DNA from 4 places in the Pandoraea thiooxydans genome. Region 4 is predicted to be linked to each of the others. Evidence: predicted binding sites of a transcription regulator. Region 4 holds the regulator's gene; each other region holds the start of a gene.
What was found. The regulator sigma-54, encoded in region 4, starts transcription at its own class of promoters, with help from an activator protein. The targets are predictions, from matches to a motif close to TGGCANGNAANCTGCTTT.

Region 1 (5,293 bases), 1.8 Mb from region 4:
CTCGACCAGCAGCGGCATGCCTTCATCGCGGCGGCGCCGATGGCCGATCGGATACGCGACCACGACTTCCGGCAATTGCGAGCCATCGTTGAAGGTCACCGTCAGGCCGTTGGCGATCGAACGCTTGTCGGGGTCGTGGTAATCCTGGGTGAACTGCGGATCCTCCACGCAGGTCATCTTCGCGCGCAGCGCATCGATGCGCGGGTCGCTGGCGATGCGGTCCTCGTAGTCCTCGGCGGTCAGGCGTCCGAACAGCAGCGGCACCGCGACCATGTATTGGATGCAGTGGTCACGGTCGGCCGGATTGGCCAGCGGGCCCTCTTTGTCGATGATGCGGATCGCCGCCTCGTGCGTGCGGATGGTGATCTTCGCGATGTCCTCGACACGCTTGCCGTGCTGGGCCAGTTGCCCATGCAGCGTCATCGCCACTTCGGCCGCGGTTTGCGCATGAAACTCGGCCGGGAACGAGATTTTGAACAGCACGTTCTCCATCACGTAGTTGCCGTAGGGGCGCTGGAACTTGAACGGCTGCCCCTTGAACAGGACGTCGTAGAAGCCCCAGGTTTTCGCGGTAAGCACGGTCGGGTAACCCATCTCGCCGGTCTTGGCCATCAGCGCCAGGCGCACCGCGCGGCTGGTGGCGTCGCCCGCGGCCCACGACTTGCGGCTGCCCGTGTTGGGGGCGTGGCGGTAGGTGCGCAGGCTGTGCCCGTCGACGAAAGCCAGCGACACGGCGTTGAGCAGCTCGTCGCGCGTGAGGCCCAGCAGTTGTCCGACCACTGCGGTGGAGGCAACTTTCACCAGCAGCACGTGATCGAGCCCGACGCGGTTGAACGAGTTCTCCAGCGCCAGACAGCCCTGGATTTCGTGGGCCTTGATCATCGCGCCGAGCACCGCGCGCATGGTCGGGGGCTGCTGCCCGTTGGCGACGGCATTGCGCGCGAGCCAGTCGGCGGTGGCGAGGATGCCGCCCAGATTGTCGGACGGATGGCCCCATTCAGCGGCCAGCCAGGTGTCGTTGAAATCGAGCCAGCGGATCATCGCGCCGATGTTGAAGGCCGCTTGCACGGGATCGAGCTGGAACTGCGTGCCGGGCACCTTGGCGCCGTTGGGCACCACCGTGCCGGGCACGATCGGGCCCATCAGCTTGGTGCAGGCCGGGTACGAGAGCGCCTCGAGGCCGCAACCGAGCGTATCGATCAGGCAATAGCGCGCGGTTTCCCACGCGGCGTCGCTCTTGATCTCGTAATTGAGCACGTAGTCGACGATGTCGACCAGCACCTGATCGGGTGCCGGGCGAACGGATGAAATGGCAGCAGACATGGTTTCTCTTCAGTCAAAAAAATCGTAATCCGGCGCGCCGCTCAACCGCGTTGGTCGATCGGCACGAACTTCAGGTTTTCGGGGCCAGTGTAATTCGCGCTGGGCCGAATGATCTTGTTGTCGACGCGCTGCTCGATGATATGCGCGCTCCAGCCGGAAGTGCGCGCGATCACGAACAGCGGAGTGAACATCGCGGTGGGCACGCCCAACAGGTGATAGCTCACCGCCGAGAACCAGTCGAGGTTGGGGAACATCTTCTTGACTTCGGCCATCACGCTCTCGAGCCGCTCGGCGATCGCGTACATCTTCAGGTTGTGCTGCGCCTCGCCCAGTTGCCGCGCCACACGCTTGATGACTTCATTGCGCGGATCGCTGATGGTGTAGACCGGATGGCCAAAACCGATGATCACTTCCTTGGCCTCGACACGGCGGCGGATGTCGGCCTCCGCCTCGTCGGGCGTATCGTAGCGCTGCTGGATCTCGAACGCCACTTCGTTGGCGCCGCCGTGCTTGGGGCCGCGCAGTGCGCCGATCGCACCGGTCAGCGCCGAGTACATGTCCGAACCGGTGCCGGCCACTACCCGCCCGGTGAAGGTGGAGGCATTGAATTCGTGCTCGGCGTACAGAATCAGAGAGGTGTGCATTGCGCGTACCGCGAGTTCGCTGGGCACGGTGCCATGCAACAGGTGCAGGAAGTGTCCGCCGATACTGTCGTCGTCCGTTTCGACTTCGATGCGGCGGCCGTGCTGGCTGTAGTGATACCAGTACAGCAGCATGCTGCCCAGGTTGGCCATCAGGCGGTCGGCGATATCGCGAGCGCCAGGCAGGTTGTGATCGTCTTTCTCCGGCAGGATGGTGCCCAGCAACGACACGCCGCTGCGCATCACATCCATCGGATGCGCGCTGGCGGGAATCTGTTCGAGCGCCGCGCGCAGGTTCGCTGGCAGGCCGCGCAGCCCTTTGAGCTTGCGCTTGTAGCTGGCCAGCTCGGTGCCGGTGGGCAGCTTGCCGTGCACCAGCAGGTGGGCGACTTCCTCGAATTCGCATTGCTCGGCCAGATCGAGAATATCGTAGCCGCGGTAGTGCAGGTCGTTACCCGAGCGGCCGACGGTGCACAACGCGGTATTGCCAGCGGTGACGCCGGACAGCGCGACGGATTTCTTCGGCTTGAAGCCGGCGGCGGCAGTGTTTTCGCTCATGGAATCCTCCAGATCAAAGTGGGTGCTTAGGCTTTTTGCTGGGCGAAAAGCGCGTCCAGCTTCTGTTCGTAGACGTGGTAGCCGATGCTTTCATACAGCTCGGCGCGCGTCTGCATGGTGTCGAGCACGGCCTGCTGCGTGCCGTCGCGGCGAATCGCCTGATAGACGTTCTGGGCGGCCTTGTTCATGGCGCGGAACGCCGACAGCGGATAGAGCACCAGACTGACATTGGCACTGCGCAATTCATCCACCGTAAACAGCGGGGTGGCGCCGAATTCGGTGATATTGGCCAGTACCGGCACCTTCACCGCGTCGACGAATTGACGGTACATCGACAGTTCGGTCATGGCTTCGGGGAAGATCATGTCGGCGCCCGCCTCGACGCAGGCGCAGGCACGGTCGATGGCGGCCGACAGCCCTTCGACGGCCAGTGCGTCGGTGCGCGCCATCACCACGAAATCGGGGTCGGTGCGCGCATCGACAGCGGCCTTGATGCGATCGACCATTTCTTCCTGGCTGACGATCGCCTTGCCGGGTCGATGCCCGCAGCGTTTCGCACCGACCTGGTCTTCGATGTGCATGGCGCCGGCGCCGAACTTGATCAGGGATTTGACGGTGCGCGCGATGTTGAACGCCGACGGCCCGAAGCCGGTGTCGACGTCGACCAGCAGCGGCAGGTCGCATACATCGGTGATGCGCCGCACGTCGGTGAGCACGTCGTCGAGCGTCGAAATGCCCAGGTCGGGCAAACCCAGCGAGCCGGCCGACACACCGCCGCCGGAAACGTAGATTGCTTTGAAGCCGGCGGCCTGCGCCAGCAAGGCATGGTTGGCGTTGATTGCGCCGACGATCTGCAACGGCAGCTCGGTTTGCACCGCGGCGCGAAATTTCGCGCCGGCGGAACCGGATGACGATGTTGTCATGAGACTTCTCCGAACACAGGGTGACGAAATGATCGATATTCAGCAAGAGCTGTGCCATCACACACCGTACCGCTGGGTAAAACGCTAACGCATTATTTCCATTGAGTTATTTTTGCGCATGATGAGCTGTTTGGAAGGTTGGCAATGCCCATCCATTTCAATTTTGAAATCTCAAAATGCAAATTTGAAATTTCACGTGCTATCCTGAACGGGTTTTCCGGCCCTCTTTGAACTCATGTCTACCCTGCCCGCGCCGCCACTGTCGTCCCTGACACGTCCCGTTGCGACAACGTCGCGCAAGCCGACGCTATGGGCGGTGGGCATCAGCAAACTGGGCGCGCTGTACCGCGACATCGTGCCGGAGTACGCAGCGGCCGCCGATATTCAGATCATCGACAAGGGCTACGACGAGGTGATCGACGAACTGGCCGCGCAACCGGCGGGCACGGTCGACGGCATCATCGCGGCGGGGTCGAACGGCGCCTATCTGCGCGAGCGCCTGGCATTGCCGGTGGTGCTGGTCAAGGTCACCGGTTTCGACGTGATGCAGGCGCTGGCGCGCGCGCGCCGCATTTCGTCGCGTATCGCGCTGGTGTCGTATGCGCGGCCGGTATTGGAGTTCGAGCGTTTCAAGAACGCCTTCGGGCTCGACGTCGGCCAGTGGTCTTACCGCAATGCCCAGGATGCCGAGGATCTGGTGCAAATGCTGCGCCAGCGCGGCATCGAGGCGGTGGTCGGGCCGGGGCTGGTGACGGAACTGGCCGAGAAGAGCGGCATGGCGGGCATTTTTCTCTATTCGCATGACTCGGTGCACGCGGCCTTCGAAACCGCGCTCGAAGTCGCACGCTTTAGCCGCATCGAAGCGTGGCGACGCGAGCGGCTCGACACGATCCTGCGCCACCTGCGCGATGGGGTGATCGCGGTCGACACCAACGAGCGCATTCAATCGATCAATGCGCCGATGCTGACCATGCTTGGCCTGGAGGCCGGCACCTCGCTGACCGGCCGCACGCTGGGCAGCGTCGCGCCCGAACTCAGCCTGCAGCGCACACTGGCCAGCGGCGAGGCCGAACTGGAAACCATTGTGCCGCTGCTTGGCAAGACCTATGTGGTCAATCGCATCCCCCTGCGCGAGCAGAGCGTGCTGACCGGCGCGGTGCTGACCTGCCAGGATTCGCTGGCGGTCAGCCGGATCGACCGTTCGCTGCGCTCGCGCCATCGGCCTCGTCATCTGGTGGCCCGCTACCGGCTCGACGATCTGGTCGGCACGTCGCCCCCGATCGAGCGCATCCGCACGCTCGCCAGGCACTACGCCGCGACCGATTCGACGATATTGATCGACGGCGCGAGCGGCACCGGCAAGGAACTCGTCGCGCAGGGCATCCACAATGCCAGCCGGCGCGCCGACTACCCGTTCGTCGCGATCAATTGCGCGGCATTTCCGGAGACGCTGCTGGAGAGCGAGTTGTTCGGCTACGAGGAAGGCGCGTTTACTGGCGCGCGGCGCGGCGGCAAGGCCGGGATTTTCGAGACCGCGCACAATGGCACGCTGTTTCTCGACGAAATCGGCGAAATGCCACTGCCGCTGCAGACGCGCCTGTTGCGCGTGCTGCAGGAACGAGAAGTCCTGCGGCTGGGGGCGAACGAGCCGATCCCGTTCGACGTTCGGGTGATTGCCGCCACCCACCGCGATCTGCGCGCGCTGGTGGCGCAGGGCGACTTCCGCGAAGATCTCTACTATCGGCTCAATATTTTGCGCCTGACGTTGCCGCCGTTGCACGCGCGCCGCGGCGACATCGCGATGCTGGCGCACCGCCTGCTGGAGCGCGCACTGACCCGCGCCGGCGC
Region 2 (5,293 bases), 850 kb from region 4:
ATTGATCGTGCGCGAGATGGGCGCGCTGCCGGCTTTCGCGCAGCGCCTGGTGGCGTTTCTGCAGCAATCGGTGGGAAACTGAAGCGGCGCGATCGCCGCCGCACGGCCGCGCGAAGATCGGCGTAACATTGAAGCTTCCTGCCTTGCCTTCCCTGCCCTCTCTGCCTAAAGGAGCCATCATGCCGCGTGCCATCTGGAACGGCGTTGTGATCGCCGAAGCCCCGGCCGACGAAGTCGAACGCGTCGAGGGCAACGTCTATTTTCCGCCGGGCACCGTCGACCCGGCCGTGCTGCAATCCAGCGACTACCACACCGTGTGTTCATGGAAAGGCACCGCGAGCTACTACAACGTGGTCGTGCAAGGCGAGGTCAATCCCGACGCGGCCTGGTACTACCCGGAGCCCAAGCAGGCCGCCGCCCAGATTCGAGGCTATATCGCCTTTTGGCGCGGCGTCGAAGTCGTCGAGTGACCCGTAGAGGCGGCCGTCTCCATCTTTTCCTTTATATTGCGTGAGAGCGCGCTATACTAAATATGCCCGCTCTTGACCGTACGGGTGAACTCCATTGACCCGCCTAGGCGGGTTCTTTTTTTGGCGCTCGCCGGCCGCGCCCCACTCTCTGGGTATCCATCCGCACCCCGCGACGCCAGATGCCGCCATCCTCGATGGCATGAAAAATCCGCTCGGCAAGACGCTGCAAGCCGGCCTGCTGGCCGACGCCGGCATCAATGAAATTTTCCCGCGACGGAATGTTGAATTGATTCGCTATCCTACTTTTCTCGCCTCGTGACTTTCGGCTTCCGACCGGGTGCGGCAGGCTTCGGCAACATGGCTGCCAGCAGACACTCGGCCGCACGTCGTGCGTCGCCGGCAGCATCGGCCTGGCGGCTGACCAGCGCCACCGAGATCGCGCCGTCGACCAGCAGCAGCAACTGGCGCGCCAGCGCGGCGGCGTCGGCTGCGCCCGCCGCGCGACACAGGCTTTCGATGAACGCCAGCAAGCGCTGCTTGTGCAAACGCGAGACGTCGAGTATGGCGGTGTCCGACGGCGCGATCTGCCCGGCCGCGTTGAGAAATGCGCAACCATGGAAGTCGTCGCGGCAAAACCAGGTGCGCAGCACATCGAACATGCCGAGCAACTGCGCGGCCGGTTGCGGGGCCGAACGCAGTGTTTCGTGCTCGAACCAGGCCATCCAGCGATCGTCGCGACGCCGCAGCGCCTGCGCCACGAGGTCTTCCTTCGAAGCGAAGTACGTATAGAAGCTTTTGCGCGCGGTGCCTGACTGGCGCACGATCGCATCCACGCCGGTAGCATGGATGCTCGATGCATAGATGAGTTGCTCGGCCGCGTCGAGCAGACGCTCGCGCGGACCGGCGACGGATGTCTGCTTCATCGCTTGCTCGGAGAGAATGCCGTGGGCCGCAGGCAAGGCGCTTACAGGCCGAGATCGCTCAGGCCGGGATGATCGTCCGGCCGGCGCCCCTGCGGCCAATGAAAGAGCCGCTCGGATTCGCGAATCGGGCGGTCGTTGATGCTGGCGTGGCGTACCGCCATCAGACCTTGTTCGTCGAACTCCCAATTCTCGTTGCCGTACGAACGAAACCAGTTCTGTGCGTCGTCGTGCCATTCATAGGCAAAACGCACGGCGATCCGATTGCCGCCAAACGCCCACAGTTCCTTGATCAGCCGGTAGTCGAGCTCGCGCGCCCACTTGCGCGTGAGAAAAGCGACGATCTCGGCGCGCCCCACCGCAAACTCGGCGCGGTTGCGCCAGCGGCTGTCGGTGCTGTAAGCGAGCGACACGCGCTGCGGATCGCGTGTGTTCCAGCCATCTTCGGCAAGCCGCACCTTCTGTGTGGCGGTTTCAAGCGTGAACGGCGGCAACGGCGGGCGCGATTCGGTCGACATCATTTCACCTCGGAAGGAAGAACGCAGGGCGTGCTGACGCACGGAAAATGCGGTATTGAGTTGCGATGGTAGAACGATCGTTCCACCATGTCAAATGGGCTTCATGCCCTGCGCCGGCAGAACCCGTCAAGCCGGCTCATTGACCAAATTCGCAATAACGGGGCGGCCCGCATGCACGGCTCCGAGGCATCAATACGCATTTTCGGTGCAAATTGGCAACAAATCCATCGGGAGTTTCGGGGCTTGCCAGGCACGGGTATTGCATCGATACTGGATCTATCGGCGCCAAGGAGGTCAGATATGACGGTGAGCTACAACGAAATGGCGAGCGAATCCGGGGAAGTGCGGCGGCACTATTACAACTTCCGCGACTGGCTGCAGCGCCAGTCGGCAGACACACTGATACGCAAGCGCACCGAAGCGGACCTGGTGTTCCGGCGCGTGGGCATCACCTTCGCGGTGTATGGGGACGATGCGGGCGCGGAGCGCTTGATCCCGTTCGATCTGATTCCGCGCATCATCCCGGCACACGAATGGAAGACGCTCCAGACCGGGTTGCAGCAGCGCGTCAAGGCGCTCAATCGTTTCATTCACGACATCTATCACAACCAGGAAATCGTGCGCGCCGGCATCATCCCGGCCGAGCAGATCTTCACCAATGCGCAATACCGGCCCGAGATGCAGGGCGTGGACGTGCCGGGCGGCATCTACGCGCACATCGCGGGCATCGACGTGGTACGCGCGGGCACCGGCGAGAATGGCGAGTTCTATGTGCTCGAGGACAACCTGCGCGTGCCTTCGGGTGTGTCGTATATGCTGGAGAACCGCAAGATGATGATGCGGTTGTTTCCCGAGTTGTTCGCGCAAAACCGCATCGCGCCGGTGGCGCACTACCCTGACCTGCTGCTCGACACGCTGCGCGCGGTCGGGCCGCAAGGCAGCAGCGACGCGCTGACGGTAGTGGTGATGACGCCGGGTATCTACAACTCGGCCTATTTCGAGCATGCCTTCCTGGCGCAGCAAATGGGCGTCGAGCTGGTCGAGGGCAAGGATCTGTTTGTCGAGGACAACACGGTGTTCATGCGCACCACGCAAGGCGCGCAGCGGGTCGACGTGATCTACCGGCGAGTCGACGACGATTTTCTCGATCCGTTGGCGTTTCGCGCCGACTCGACCCTGGGCGTGCCCGGCTTGCTATCGGTCTACCGCGCCGGACGCGTCACGCTGGCCAACGCAATCGGCACCGGGGTGGCCGACGACAAGTCGATCTACCCCTACGTGCCCGACATGGTGTCGTTCTATCTTGGCGAGAAGCCGATTCTGAATAACGTGCCGACCTACCAGTGTCGCAAGCCGGACGAACTGAGCTACGTACTCGCCAATCTGCCCGAGCTGGTGGTCAAGGAAGTGCACGGTGCGGGCGGCTATGGAATGCTGGTCGGGCCGGCTTCGACGCGGGCTCAGATCGAGGCGTTTCGTGCGCAGTTGATGGCGCATCCCGACAAATACATTGCCCAGCCCACGCTGGCGCTGTCGGCCTGCCCGACCTTTGTCGAGAGCGGCATCGCGCCGCGGCACATCGACCTGCGGCCATTCGTGCTCTCGGGCAAGACCGTGTCGATGGTGGCCGGCGGCCTGACGCGGGTCGCGCTCACCGAAGGCTCGCTGGTCGTCAACTCATCCCAGGGCGGCGGCACCAAGGACACCTGGGTCCTCGAAAAATAACTCGCAGGCACACTATGCTCAGCCGTACCGCAGATCATTTGTTTTGGCTGGCGCGCTACATGGAGCGCGCCGAGAATACGTCGCGCATGCTCGACGTCAATTTGCAGAACGCCCTGCTGCCGCAATCGAACGCCAGCGAGGAACAGGGCTTGCAGGCGATCTTGCGCATTTCCGAGCTGGAGACGGCATTTCAGGCACGCCACAACCGCCTGAGCGGCCCGGCGGTAGTCGATTTCATGGTGCGCGACCCAGAGAATCCGTCGAGCATTTACAACTGCATCGCCGCAGCGCGCGAGAACGCTCGCGCGGTACGTGGCGCGCTGACTACCGAGCTGTGGGAAACCCTGAACGACACCTGGCTGGAGTTTCGCAAATTGCTGGCCGACGACCTGCTCGAGCGCGACGCACAGCATCTGTTCGAGTGGGTGAAGTTCCGCTCGCATCTCTCGCGCGGCGTCAGCGTGGGCACTTCGCTACACGACGAAGCGTATTACTTCATGCGGCTGGGCACTTATCTGGAGCGCGCCGACAACACCGCGCGCATGCTCGATGTGCGATTTCACGAAGCGCAGCAGGACATGCGTGGCGACGAGGACCCGACCCACCCGACCGATTTCTACTACTGGGCGGCGGTGCTGCGCTCGGTGTCGGGCTTCGAGATCTACCGCAAGGTGTATCGCGACGTGATCACGCCCGAGCGGGTGATCGAACTGCTGATTCTGAATCCGCGCATGCCGCGTTCCCTACTGGCCGCCCTCAACGGGGTGTGCCAGAACATCGAAGTGGTGCGCAATCGCCTGTCGCAGGATTGCGAGCGGTATGCCGGCAAGCTGCGGGCCGAATTGACCTACACCGATATCGATCAGATCCTGGCCGAGGGCATGCATACATATCTCACCGATTTTCTTGAGCGCATGTATATTTTGGGGAACAAGGTCAGCCAGACTTTCCTGATTCCCCTGACCTCTTAATGCGAACCGACCCATCATGCGCCTGAAAATCCGCCATGAGACAACGTATCGATACGCGGCGCAGGGCTATTACACCATCCAGCAGTTGCGCCTGACGCCGCGCACCGAAGTGCATCAGCGCGTGATCGACTGGCGCATTTCCGCGCCGGACAAGCTCACGCCGGCCGAGGATACTTTCGGCAACACCATGCACACGCTGGTGATTCACCATCCGCATGACAGCATCTACCTGCTCGCCGTCGGTGAAGTGGAAACCACCCCGCTGAACGAAGGCCGCCTGGACGAAGGCGAAGGGCGTCTGCCGCTGCTGCAGTACACGTGCGCCACCCGGCTGACCGAGGCCGACGACACCATTCTCGCGCTCTCGGCGGGCACCGCATTCAACACCCCGCAAGACCTGCTTCGGCTGGCCGAAACCATCCTGGGCCGGGTCGAATACGAATCGGGCGTAACCGAGGTGACCAGCTCTGCCTCGCACGCGCTGGCGCTGGGCCGCGGCGTGTGCCAGGATCACGCGCATCTGATGCTGGCCTGCTGTCGCGCGCACGGCGTGCCGGCGCGCTATGTGAGCGGCTATATCGATCCGGGCGACGTGCCGCACGCGGCAAGCCACGCATGGGCCGACGTATGGCTCGACGGCTACGGCTGGGTAAGCGTCGACGTCACCCATGCGCGCTACGCCAGCGGCA
Region 3 (5,293 bases), 1.6 Mb from region 4:
ACGGCACCAGCGCCACGATCAGCAGCGCCACGGTCAGTGCGGCCAGATAAAGCCACATGCGGCTCATGACCTTGTCGGGTGAAATCTTGCCGATCGCGCACGCGGCATAGAACCCCACCCCCACCGGCGGTGCGAACAGGCCGATGCCCATCGACAGGATCACCACCATCGCATAATGCACGTCGGGGATGCCCATCGAGCGAGCCACCGGGAACAACAGCGGCCCGAACAGCACGATCGCCGGGATGCCTTCGAGCACGCTGCCCAGCACGATAAACACCACCATCGAGATCAGCAGGAAGCCGGTGGCGCCGCCCGGCATGCCGTGCATCAGCCCGACCAGGCTGGCCGAGAAGCCGGACTGCGTGAGGGCCCAGGCCATTGCGGTGGCCATGCCGATGATCAGCAGAATGGCGCCTGAGAGCGCGGCGGTCTCGATCAGCATCGGATACAGCCGCTTGAAATCCAGATGCCGCAGCACCGCATGCATCGCCAGTCCGACCACGATGGTGTAGGCGATGCCCACAGTCGCCACTTCGGTGGCGGTGGCGGCGCCTTCGATGACTGCCGTGCGAATCAGAATCGGCAAGGCCAGCGCCGGCAGCGCAATCACGAAATTGCGGCCGATCACGCGCCATGGGGCGCGCTGCGCGCGTGCCGGCGTCTCCTTGCGGGTGTTGACATAGCAGACGATGACGATCGCCAGGGTGGCGATCACCGCCGGCAGCAGTCCGCCGATAAACAGCGCCGAAATCGATACGCTGCACACCGCGCCGATGGTGATCAGCACCAGGCTCGGCGGAATCGTCTCGGTCATCGCGCCGGTGGCCGAGAGCAACGCCACCAGATCTTCCGGCTTGGAGCCGCGTCGCTTCATCTCCGGAAACAGGGCGGGCGCGACCGCCGCCATGTCGGCGGCTTTCGACCCGGAGATCCCCGAGACCAGGAACATCGCGCCCAGCAGCACGTATTGCAGGCCGCCGCGCACATGGCCCAGCAGCGCGGCCATGAAATCGATCAGGCTGCGCGCCATGCCGCTCATCTCGATCAGCGCGCCGAGCAGTACGAACAGCGGCACGGCCAGCAGGATCAAGCTAGACATGCCTTCGTCCATGCGGCTGACCACGATCTGCAACGGCGCCTGCGTGGCCAGCGCGAGATAGGCCAGCGTAGCCGTGCCGAAGGCAAAGGCGATCGGGATGCCGCCGGCCACGCACAATCCGACCAGCACCACGAAGAAGATGATCAGGTTGTAATTGCCCATGGCCAGCAGCAGCGGCCGTCCGAACCACAGACCGGCCCCGATGGCCGCGATCACCGCCAGGCCCAGCCAGAATTGCTTGAGCGTCGCATGCCGTGCCATGCGGGCCACGGCTGCCAGCAACATCAGCGCGGTGCCCACCGGCAGCGCGGCGGCACGCCAGCCATCGGGCAGGCCAAGCGCCGGCGTGGTGATCGGCATTTGCTCCTTCGCGTGCTGATAGGCCGGCACGATAATCATGGCGACGAACACGCAAACCACCAGCGCCGCCATCGTCTCGAACCAGCCGCGCCACTTGTCCGGCATGCGGTTGACGATTGCCGACAGGCGCATGTGCTCGCCCCGATCCAGCGCCACCACCGCCCCCAGCATCGAGAGCCAGATGAACAGGATCGATGCGAGTTCGTCGGACCAGATCAAGGGGTTGTCGAGCACGTAACGAAAGATCACGCCGGTAAACAAAATGACCGTCTCGGCGATCACCAGCAAAACCGCCACCGCTTCCGTGACTCGCATCACGGCGCGGTTGGCGGTATCGAACCAGCGAGCAATCGCACGCGTGGGTTCTGCCTGCATCGGCTCGGCTCGCATGGACGTCGCCTTCATTTACGCAAGTTTCCCGGTGTATTTTTCCAGCAGCGTCCAGGCCTGGTCGCCGAACTTCTTGTGCCAGTCGGCATAGAACCCGGCGCTGCGCAGCGTGTCGCGGAAGCTGTCGGCGTCGACATTGTTGAATTGCAGGCCCTTGGCCTTGAGGTTTGCCTCCAGCGTGTCGTTGAGCTTTTTGACGTCGACGCGCTGTTTCAAGCCGGCCGCGTTGACGTTGGTGCGCACGATTTCCTGCAGATCCTTCGGCAGCTTGGCGAACGAAGCTTTATTGCCCAGGAACCAGAAGCCATCCCACATGTGGTTGGTCATCGAGCAATATTTCTGAACTTCGTAAAGCTTGGCCGTGGAGATGATCGCCAGCGGATTTTCCTGACCCTCGACGATATGCGTTTGCAGCGCCGAATACACTTCCGCGAAGTTGATGCTCGCCGGCGCCGAGCCGAATGCGCGGAACATCGAAGTCCACAGCGGGCTCGGCGGGACGCGAATCTTCATTCCTTTGAAATCGGCCGGCGTTTTGATCGGATGGGTGCTGCTGGTGGTTTGCCGGTAGCCGTTGTCCCAGATCTTATCGAAGGCGAACACCGAGGTCTTGGCGATTTCGCCGCGCACGTGAGCGCCGAGATCGCCGTCCATGGCGGCCCAGACCTGGCTGTAATCCTTGAACGCGAAGCCAATGCCGCTGATCTGCGCGGCCGGCACCAGCGTGCCAAGAATCAACGGCGACAGCGTGAAGTAATCGATCGCGCCGGAGCGGATTTGCGACAGCATGTCGCTGTCCGAACCGAGTTGATTGTTCGGGAATATCTGCAGATCGATACGGCCCTTCGACTGCTCGGCGATATTTTTGGCCATTTCCCGCGCGCGGATATTCATCGGGTGCGTGACGGGCAGGTTGTTAGCGTATTTGAGCGTGAATTCCGCTGCGTAGGAGTTGCTCTGATACAGGCCCGTGGCGGCGGCGGCCGACGTGGCGGCCATGATCTTCATGAAATTGCGACGATCCATCTGGCTCATGCTGGGTGTCTCCTGATTTTTTGCGTTGTTGGTGACGCGATCGGTGCCGCGCCGGGTCGAGCGACTGTTACCGCACGGTCATCTTACGCAAATTGGGTGCCAGTCAGGAATAGCTGGAGGGAAAACCCTTACATTGTTAAGTAATATTGGATGACAACCAGGGTATATCGTGACGTTTGCGCCGACGCGGGCGCGGCACACGGTGCCTGTCGCATCCCGCCGATCCGCGCCGGGATGCGACAGGTGTCGCAAACCAGGCGACAGGTGTGTCGGACATGAGACACATGTCCGCCGGCGCGTGACATGTACGGGCCGGCCGCGGCGCCGGATGTCGGCCCGTCGTTCCCGCTCGAGCGGCCTGGCATCGAACTTGCATCGAGTAGCGCCACATCCCATAAGGAGACTCGCATGACCACTGCCTGCCTAACCGGCTGGAGCCACTCCCAGTTCGGCAAACTCGACAACCTGCCGGCCGAAACGCTATTGGGCGATGTTGCCGCGGCGGCGTTGCAGGACGCCGGACTCGACCCCGAACAGATCGACGCGATTTTCGTCGGCACCTTCAACGGCGGCTTCCTTTACCAGGACTTTCCTTCTTCGCTGGTATTCAACCGGTTGCCCGCGCTGCGCTTCAAGCCCGCCGTGCGCTGCGAGAATGCCTGCGCGACCGGGTCGGCGGCGCTTTATGCCGCGCTCGACGCGATCGACAGCGGGCGCGCGCGCCACGCGCTGGTCATCGGCTTCGAAAAAATGACCGAGCTGCCCACGCGCGAAGTCGGCGACATTTTGCTCAAATGCTCCTATGCAAGCGAGGAAGCCGGCACGCCGGGCGGCTTTGCCGGGGTTTTCGGGCAGATCGCTCAAACCTATTTCGACCGCTACGGCGATCAGTCCGACGCGCTGGCGCGCATTGCCGCCAAAAATCATCGCAACGGCACGCACAACCCCTATGCGCATTTGCGCAAGGACTTCGGCTACGACTTCTGCCGCAACGTCTCCGAGAGGAACCCGGTGGTGGCCGGCCCGCTCAAGCGCACCGACTGCTCGCTGGTGTCGGATGGCGCTGCCGCGGTGGTGGTCAGCGCCGGCGAGGCTGCGCGCGGCATGCGTCACGCGGTGCGCTTTCGCGCCGCCCAGCAGGTCAACGACTATCTCCCGCTGAGCCGGCGCGACCCGCTGGCCTTCGAGGGCGGCGAGCGAGCCTGGCGCGGTGCGTTGGCGCAAGCCGGCGTATCCCTGAAGGACCTGTCGCTGGTCGAAACGCATGACTGTTTCACGATTGCCGAGTTGATCGAATACGAGGCGATGGGACTGGCGCCACGCGGTCAGGGCGCGCGCGTCGTCGCCGAGGGGCTGACTGAAAAGGATGGACTGCTGCCGGTCAACGCCTCGGGCGGGCTCAAAGCCAAGGGGCATCCGATCGGCGCGACCGGGGTATCGATGCACGTCATGGCGGCCATGCAGCTTACCCACAGCGCTGGCGAGATGCAGATCCCCGGGGCGCGCCTGGCGGGCGTGTTCAATATGGGCGGCGCAGCGGTGGCCAACTACGTCAGTATTCTCGAGGCGGTTTGACCGTATCCAGGACCAGGAAAGAAAAGAAAGCGAATCAAATGCTCAAGAAAGTCATGAATCTGGGGCGGTTGCTGTCCGACGTGGCGCGCCGTTATCCCGACGAACCCGGCCTGATCATCGGCGAGCGTCAATGGAACTGGGGTGAAATCGATGCGCGCGTCAACGCCGCGGTGGCGGCGCTGCGCGAGCTCGGCGTGCGCCAGGGCGACAAAATCCTGGTGCACTCGCGCAACAACCTGCCGATTTTCGAGAGCGCCTGGACCGCGTTCAAGCTCGGCGCCGTCTGGGTGCCGACGAACTTCCGCATCACACCGGCCGAGGCTGCCTATCTCGGGCAATCGAGCGGCGCCAGCGTCATGCTCTACGACCAGGGTTTCGAGGCGCACGTCGACGCAGTGCGCGCCGCCGCGCCGGGGCTCGAGCACGTCATCGCGATCGGCGCGCCGCGTCCCGGCGAGCACCATTACGAAGACCTGCTGGCGCGCCATGCGGGCGCCGCTGCCGCCGAGGCGGAAGTCGAGCATGAAGATCCGCTCTGGTTTTTCTACACGTCCGGCACCACCGGCCACCCCAAGGCCGGCATGCTCTCGCATGGGCAGATGGCGTTCGTGGTGACCAATCACCTGGCCGACCTGATGCCGGGGTTGACCCATCGCTGCCGCTCCATCGTGGTGGCCCCGCTCTCGCACGGCGCGGGCATTCACGCCATCGTCAATACCGCGCGCGGCGCGGCCAGCATTCTGATGCCTTCGGAAAAACTCGAACCCGAAGCGCTCTGGCAGGCCGTCGAGCGGTACCGGGTCGACAATATGTTCACGGTACCGACCATCG
Region 4 (5,293 bases):
CCGGAGGGCTATCAGTACGCCACCGCCTATGCCGCGCCGGGCAAGCTCGCGTTCATGAAACAAAAGCGCGACGGTCTCGATGAATATATCGAAGGCTGGGGCGAGCAAATCGATTACAACGGCAAGACCCAGATCGCCACGCTGACCAAGCATGCGGTGCTCAAGCGGCTCGCCGGCGCCAAGGTGATGGACGAGGTGCATGGCAGCGTGATCACTTACGACACGTATAACGAAGTCTATACGGCCGTCGGCGGCAAAGACCAGGTCAGCGAAAACAACCCGGGCGGCCGCGTGCGGGCTACCCTGGCGCCAAAAACCGCCAGCACCCCGGGTGCCGCGGCGCCGAGCGGGGCCGGCACCGCCCTGAAACCCTCCAACAGTCTCGGCAATCCGCGTGAATAGCCCATCCCAACAGCCCGTCAAGAGCGTCCTGACCGTACGCAACCTGAAAAAGCGTTACGGCACGCGCACTGTCGTCAAAGACGTTTCGCTGGATGTAAAAAGCGGCGAGGTGGTCGGCTTGCTTGGTCCCAACGGCGCCGGCAAGACGACCTCTTTTTACATGATCGTCGGACTGGTGCCGGCCGACGCGGGGCAGATCAGCCTGGACGACACCCTGTTGAGCGACATGCCGATTCACCGGCGCGCCAGACTCGGTTTATCGTATTTGCCCCAGGAAGCCTCGGTGTTTCGCAAACTGAGTGTCGAGGAAAACATCCGCGCAGTGCTTGAACTGCAAAACGGCGACGACGGCAAGACGCTGCCCAAGAAAGACATCGACGAGCGCATCGAATCGTTGCTCGACGAATTGCAGATCGCGCACTTGCGCGCCAATCCGGCGATGTCGCTGTCCGGCGGCGAGCGCCGCCGCGTCGAAATCGCGCGGGCGCTGGCCACTCGGCCGCGCTTCATCCTGTTGGATGAGCCGTTCGCCGGTGTCGACCCGATCGCCGTGCTGGAGATTCAGCGTATCGTGCGGTTTCTCAAGGATCGCAACATCGGGGTGTTGATCACCGACCACAACGTACGCGAGACGCTCGGCATCTGCGACCACGCCTACATCATCAGCGAAGGCAGCGTGCTGGCCGCCGGCACGCCTGACCAGATCGTCGCCGACGAGAGCGTGCGGCGCGTTTATCTGGGCGAGAACTTCCGCATGTAATGGGTGCGGGCACGTCCCCCGCCACGCCTCCCCGAACACGCCGCCGCGCTGGTGCGCGCATCGGTTCCCTTGTCCTGGCAAAGCCTCTACAATTGAACCAGGATACGATATGAAACCGACGCTTCAACTACGCACCTCCCAGCATCTGGCCCTGACCCCTCAGTTGCAGCAATCGATCCGTTTGCTGCAACTGTCGACGCTCGAGCTGCAGCAGGAAGTGGAACACGCGCTGACACAAAACCCGATGCTGGAGCAGGCCGACGACTGGCTCTCGGGCTCGGTTCGCGTCAACACCGACGGTTCCTTGCGCAGCGAGCGCGGCGCATCCGCCGCCGAGCCACCGCTTGGCGGCAGCCGCGAAGCGGCATCGCCCGAGGGCGGCGGCGACCAGGACGGCAGCGATTATGGCGAACCCCTGCGGGACACCGCCGGCGACTGGACGCTCAACGATTTCAGTCGCAATGGCAACGCCCAGGACGACGACGACGCGTCACAGCCGCAACTGCATGTCGACCAGACCAGCCTGCGCGAACATCTGCTCGCGCAACTGAATCTGACCCAGGCCAGCCAACGGGACCGTGCCCTGGTGGGCTTCCTGATCGAATCCCTCGATGAAGACGGCTATCTGGGAATTACGCTGGATGAAATCCAGCATGAGCTGTTGTCGGAGCTCGAGCTCGAAACCGAGGAACTGAATGCCGCACTGGCCCTGCTGCAAAGCTTCGATCCGGCGGGCGTGGGCGCGCGCAACGCCGCGGAATGCCTGAAACTGCAGTTGCAGCGCCAGCCGGCCAATGCAGTCCGGGCGCTGGCGCTGCGGATCGTGCAGGACCATCTCGAGTTATTGGCGGCCCGCGACTTCACTCGACTCAAACGCCTGCTCGGCGCGAGCGACGCCGAATTGCGCGCGGCTCATGCAGCGATCCGCGCGCTCGATCCATTCCCCGGCTCGGCTTATGGCGGCCCCACCACGGACTACGTCATTCCGGACGTCCTGGTGCGCAAGTCAGGCAAGACCTGGCACGCGGAGTTGAATCCGGAGATCATGCCGAAGCTGCGCATCAACGAAATGTATGCGCGGATTCTGCGCAGCAATCGCAACGACCCGGGCGCCGGCAATCTCCAGCAGCAACTGCAGGAGGCGCGCTGGCTGATCAAGAATATTCAGCAACGCTTCGATACCATCCTGCGCGTCGCGCAAGCCATCGTCGAGCGGCAAAAGAATTTTTTCACGCACGGTGAAATCGGCATGCGGCCCTTGGTTTTGCGGGAAATTGCTGATACGCTAGGCTTACATGAATCGACCATTTCACGCGTAACGACCAGCAAGTACATGCTCACGCCGTTCGGCACGTTCGAGCTGAAATATTTTTTCGGCAGCCATGTGGCAACCGACACCGGCGGGGCGGCCTCCTCGACCGCCATTCGCGCCCTCATCAAGCAACTGATAGGAGCAGAAGAGTCCAAAAACCCCCTTTCCGACAGCCGCATAGCTGAACTGCTGGGTGAGCAGGGTTTCGTGGTGGCACGGCGCACCGTTGCCAAATACCGCGAAGCGTTACGGATCCCGGCAGTCAATTTGCGCAAATCTTTGTAAGGTCCGATGCGCTAACCCGCATCGGGGTCGCCCTGCCGCGGCGCTCATTCCGTGACGATGCAAGCAACCGCCAACTGAATCGCCACACCCAACACCGCGGCGCCCCAGCAAGGAGAGCAGCTATGAATCTCAAGATCAGTGGACACCATCTCGACATCACGCCAGCGTTGCGCGAGTATGTGGTCAACAAGCTGGACCGCGTGGTCCGGCACTTTGACCAGGTGATCGATGTCAGTGTGCTACTGTCGCTCGACAACCATAAGGAAAAAGAGAAACGGCAAAAGGCGGAAATCACCCTGCATTTAAAGGGCAAGGATATATACGTAGAAAGTTGCGACGGCAATCTGTACGCTGCCGTCGATATGCTGATCGACAAGCTGGACCGCCAGGTGATTCGGCACAAGGATCGTCTTCAGGAGCATCAGCATGAAGCAATCAAACATCAATCGCCAGATCTACCTCAATAGATTCAATCAATGAGCAGTCGCCGGCCAGAACGCCGGCATGTGACCAGGGCCGCAGCAGCGGCCCTTTGCTTTATGTGCCGAGACATCCGCCGGATACGTCAAATCGGGATGCATGCCACAATAAGATTGATCCGAGAGCGACAACGCCTCGCTGGTCTATAATGCGTGGTCGATTCCCGGGGTTTCGGTTCCACGCCATTTGAGCGCCGCATCACAAGATGAACCGTCTAGTCAAACTTTTACCTATTACCAATATTGTCCTGGGACTGAATGTCACCAGCAAGAAACGCGTCTTCGAACAAGCCGGACTGTTGTTCGAGAACAATCACGGGCAAGCGCGCGGCGCTGTGACCGACAATCTGTTTGCCCGCGAACGGCTCGGCTCGACCGGCCTGGGCGAGGGCGTCGCCATCCCGCACGGGCGCATCAAAGGGCTGAAGCATCCGCTGGCTGCGTTTATTCGCCTGGCCGATCCGATCCCGTTCGAAGCGCCGGATGGGTTACCCGTATCCTTGCTGTTTTTCCTGCTTGTGCCGGAGCAAGCGAACCAGCAGCACCTGGAAATTCTGTCGGAAATTGCCCAGTTACTGTCCGATCGTTCGATGCGGGAGATACTCGCCAGCGCTACCGAGCCGGAAGTCATTCATCAGGCCCTGAGCACTTGGCAACCTTGATGCCGCCCCCGTCAACGGCAAGCACGTCTCAAGAGGGAATACGGTGGAACTGAACGGCATTAACGCCCAAAGTATTTTCGACGACAATGCGGCCACGCTCAAACTGAGCTGGCTGGCCGGCCACGAGGGCTGGGAACGGGGCTTTGCTCCGGAGACAGTCTCCAACGCCACGTCGAGCGCGGATCTGGTCGGTCACCTGAATTTGATCCACCCGAATCGCATCCAGGTGCTCGGAGAGGCCGAACTCAAGTATTACCAGCGCCTCTCCGAAGAAAACCGCAAGCACAACATGACCGAGCTGATCGCGCTCGAGCCGCCGTTTCTGGTGGTCGCCGACGGCCTGGCCGCGCCGCCCGACCTTGTGCTGCGCTGCACCCGCTCGTCCACGCCGCTGTTCACCACGCCGCTGTCGACCGCATCGGTCATCGATAGCCTGCGTTTGTATATCTCCCGGGTCTTCGCCCCATGCTGCACGATGCATGGTGTTTTTCTCGACATTCTCGGCATGGGCGTGTTGCTGACTGGCGACTCCGGCCTTGGCAAGAGCGAACTGGGACTGGAACTGATCAGCCGCGGCCATGGACTGGTGGCGGACGACGCCGTGGATTTTGTCAGATTGGGCCCGGATTTCGTCGAGGGACGCTGCCCGCCGCTTTTACAGAATCTGCTGGAAGTGCGCGGCCTGGGCCTGCTCGACATCAAGACGATCTTTGGTGAAACCGCCGTACGGCGCAAAATGAAGTTGAAGCTGATCGTCCAGCTGGTGCGCAGGCCGGATGGTGAATTCCAGCGTTTGCCACTGGAAATGCAGACCGTCGACGTCCTGGGATTGCCGATCGGCAAGGTCACGCTGCAAGTGGCTGCGGGCCGCAACCTCGCGGTGCTGGTCGAGGCTGCGGTGCGCAACACCATTTTGCAGCTGCGCGGCATCGACACCCTGCAGGACTTCATGGAACGCCAGCGACTGGCAATGCAGGAGCCCGACGGCGGAGCCCAAGGCAGGCTGCTTTGACGCATCGGGTGAATTTGCGCGCCCTGCCCTTTCATGCTGTAATGCTTGCGCGGCTTGCCGCCCCCCTCACCGACGTCAGGAGATAACCATGAAGAAAGTCTTGGCTATGCTGCTGTTGCTTGCCCCCCTCTATTATTCCGCACCGACGTTTGCGCAAAATTCGCAGCAAAGCAAGATGACCGAATGCAACCGTCAGGCCGGCAGCAAAAAGGGCGATGAGCGCAAAGCATTCATGAAGGAATGCCTGTCGGCCAAAAAGCCGATGTCGCAGCAGGAGAAAATGAAAGCCTGCAACAAGGAAGCCACCGGCAAAAAGGGTGACGAGCGCAAGGCCTTCATGAAAGAATGTCTGAGCGGCAAGCACTGAACCCGTGCGTCGCC

Region 1: the regulator sigma-54 is predicted to act here: its motif matches at 3,485-3,502, upstream of prpB (methylisocitrate lyase).
Region 2: the regulator sigma-54 is predicted to act here: its motif matches at 2,157-2,174, upstream of PATSB16_RS20485 (circularly permuted type 2 ATP-grasp protein).
Region 3: the regulator sigma-54 is predicted to act here: its motif matches at 3,247-3,264, upstream of PATSB16_RS03110 (acetyl-CoA acetyltransferase).

What each region holds. Positions count from the first base shown of each region.
Region 1 covers NZ_CP014839.1:882,689-887,981, reverse strand. Annotated here, with positions in the region: gene PATSB16_RS04020 (bifunctional 2-methylcitrate dehydratase/aconitate hydratase) at 1-1,323, opposite strand, end outside; gene prpC (bifunctional 2-methylcitrate synthase/citrate synthase) at 1,365-2,522, opposite strand; gene prpB (methylisocitrate lyase) at 2,549-3,445, opposite strand; gene prpR (propionate catabolism operon regulatory protein PrpR) at 3,681-5,293, shown strand, end outside.
Region 2 covers NZ_CP014839.1:4,407,923-4,413,215, reverse strand. Annotated here, with positions in the region: gene PATSB16_RS20505 (LysR family transcriptional regulator) at 1-82, shown strand, start outside; gene PATSB16_RS20500 (DUF427 domain-containing protein) at 180-470, shown strand; gene PATSB16_RS21035 (hypothetical protein) at 565-789, shown strand; gene PATSB16_RS20495 (TetR/AcrR family transcriptional regulator) at 770-1,393, opposite strand; gene PATSB16_RS20490 (nuclear transport factor 2 family protein) at 1,435-1,911, opposite strand; gene PATSB16_RS20485 (circularly permuted type 2 ATP-grasp protein) at 2,209-3,633, shown strand; gene PATSB16_RS20480 (alpha-E domain-containing protein) at 3,648-4,604, shown strand; gene PATSB16_RS20475 (transglutaminase family protein) at 4,621-5,293, shown strand, end outside.
Region 3 covers NZ_CP014839.1:696,921-702,213, forward strand. Annotated here, with positions in the region: gene PATSB16_RS03100 (TRAP transporter large permease) at 1-1,837, opposite strand, end outside; gene PATSB16_RS03105 (TRAP transporter substrate-binding protein) at 1,868-2,887, opposite strand; gene PATSB16_RS03110 (acetyl-CoA acetyltransferase) at 3,296-4,462, shown strand; gene PATSB16_RS03115 (acyl-CoA synthetase) at 4,459-5,293, shown strand, end outside.
Region 4 covers NZ_CP014839.1:3,554,666-3,559,958, forward strand. Annotated here, with positions in the region: gene lptA (lipopolysaccharide transport periplasmic protein LptA) at 1-402, shown strand, start outside; gene lptB (LPS export ABC transporter ATP-binding protein) at 395-1,162, shown strand; gene PATSB16_RS16245 (RNA polymerase factor sigma-54) at 1,272-2,759, shown strand; gene hpf (ribosome hibernation-promoting factor, HPF/YfiA family) at 2,882-3,226, shown strand; gene PATSB16_RS16255 (PTS sugar transporter subunit IIA) at 3,445-3,900, shown strand; gene hprK (HPr(Ser) kinase/phosphatase) at 3,944-4,912, shown strand; gene PATSB16_RS16265 (PsiF family protein) at 5,001-5,279, shown strand.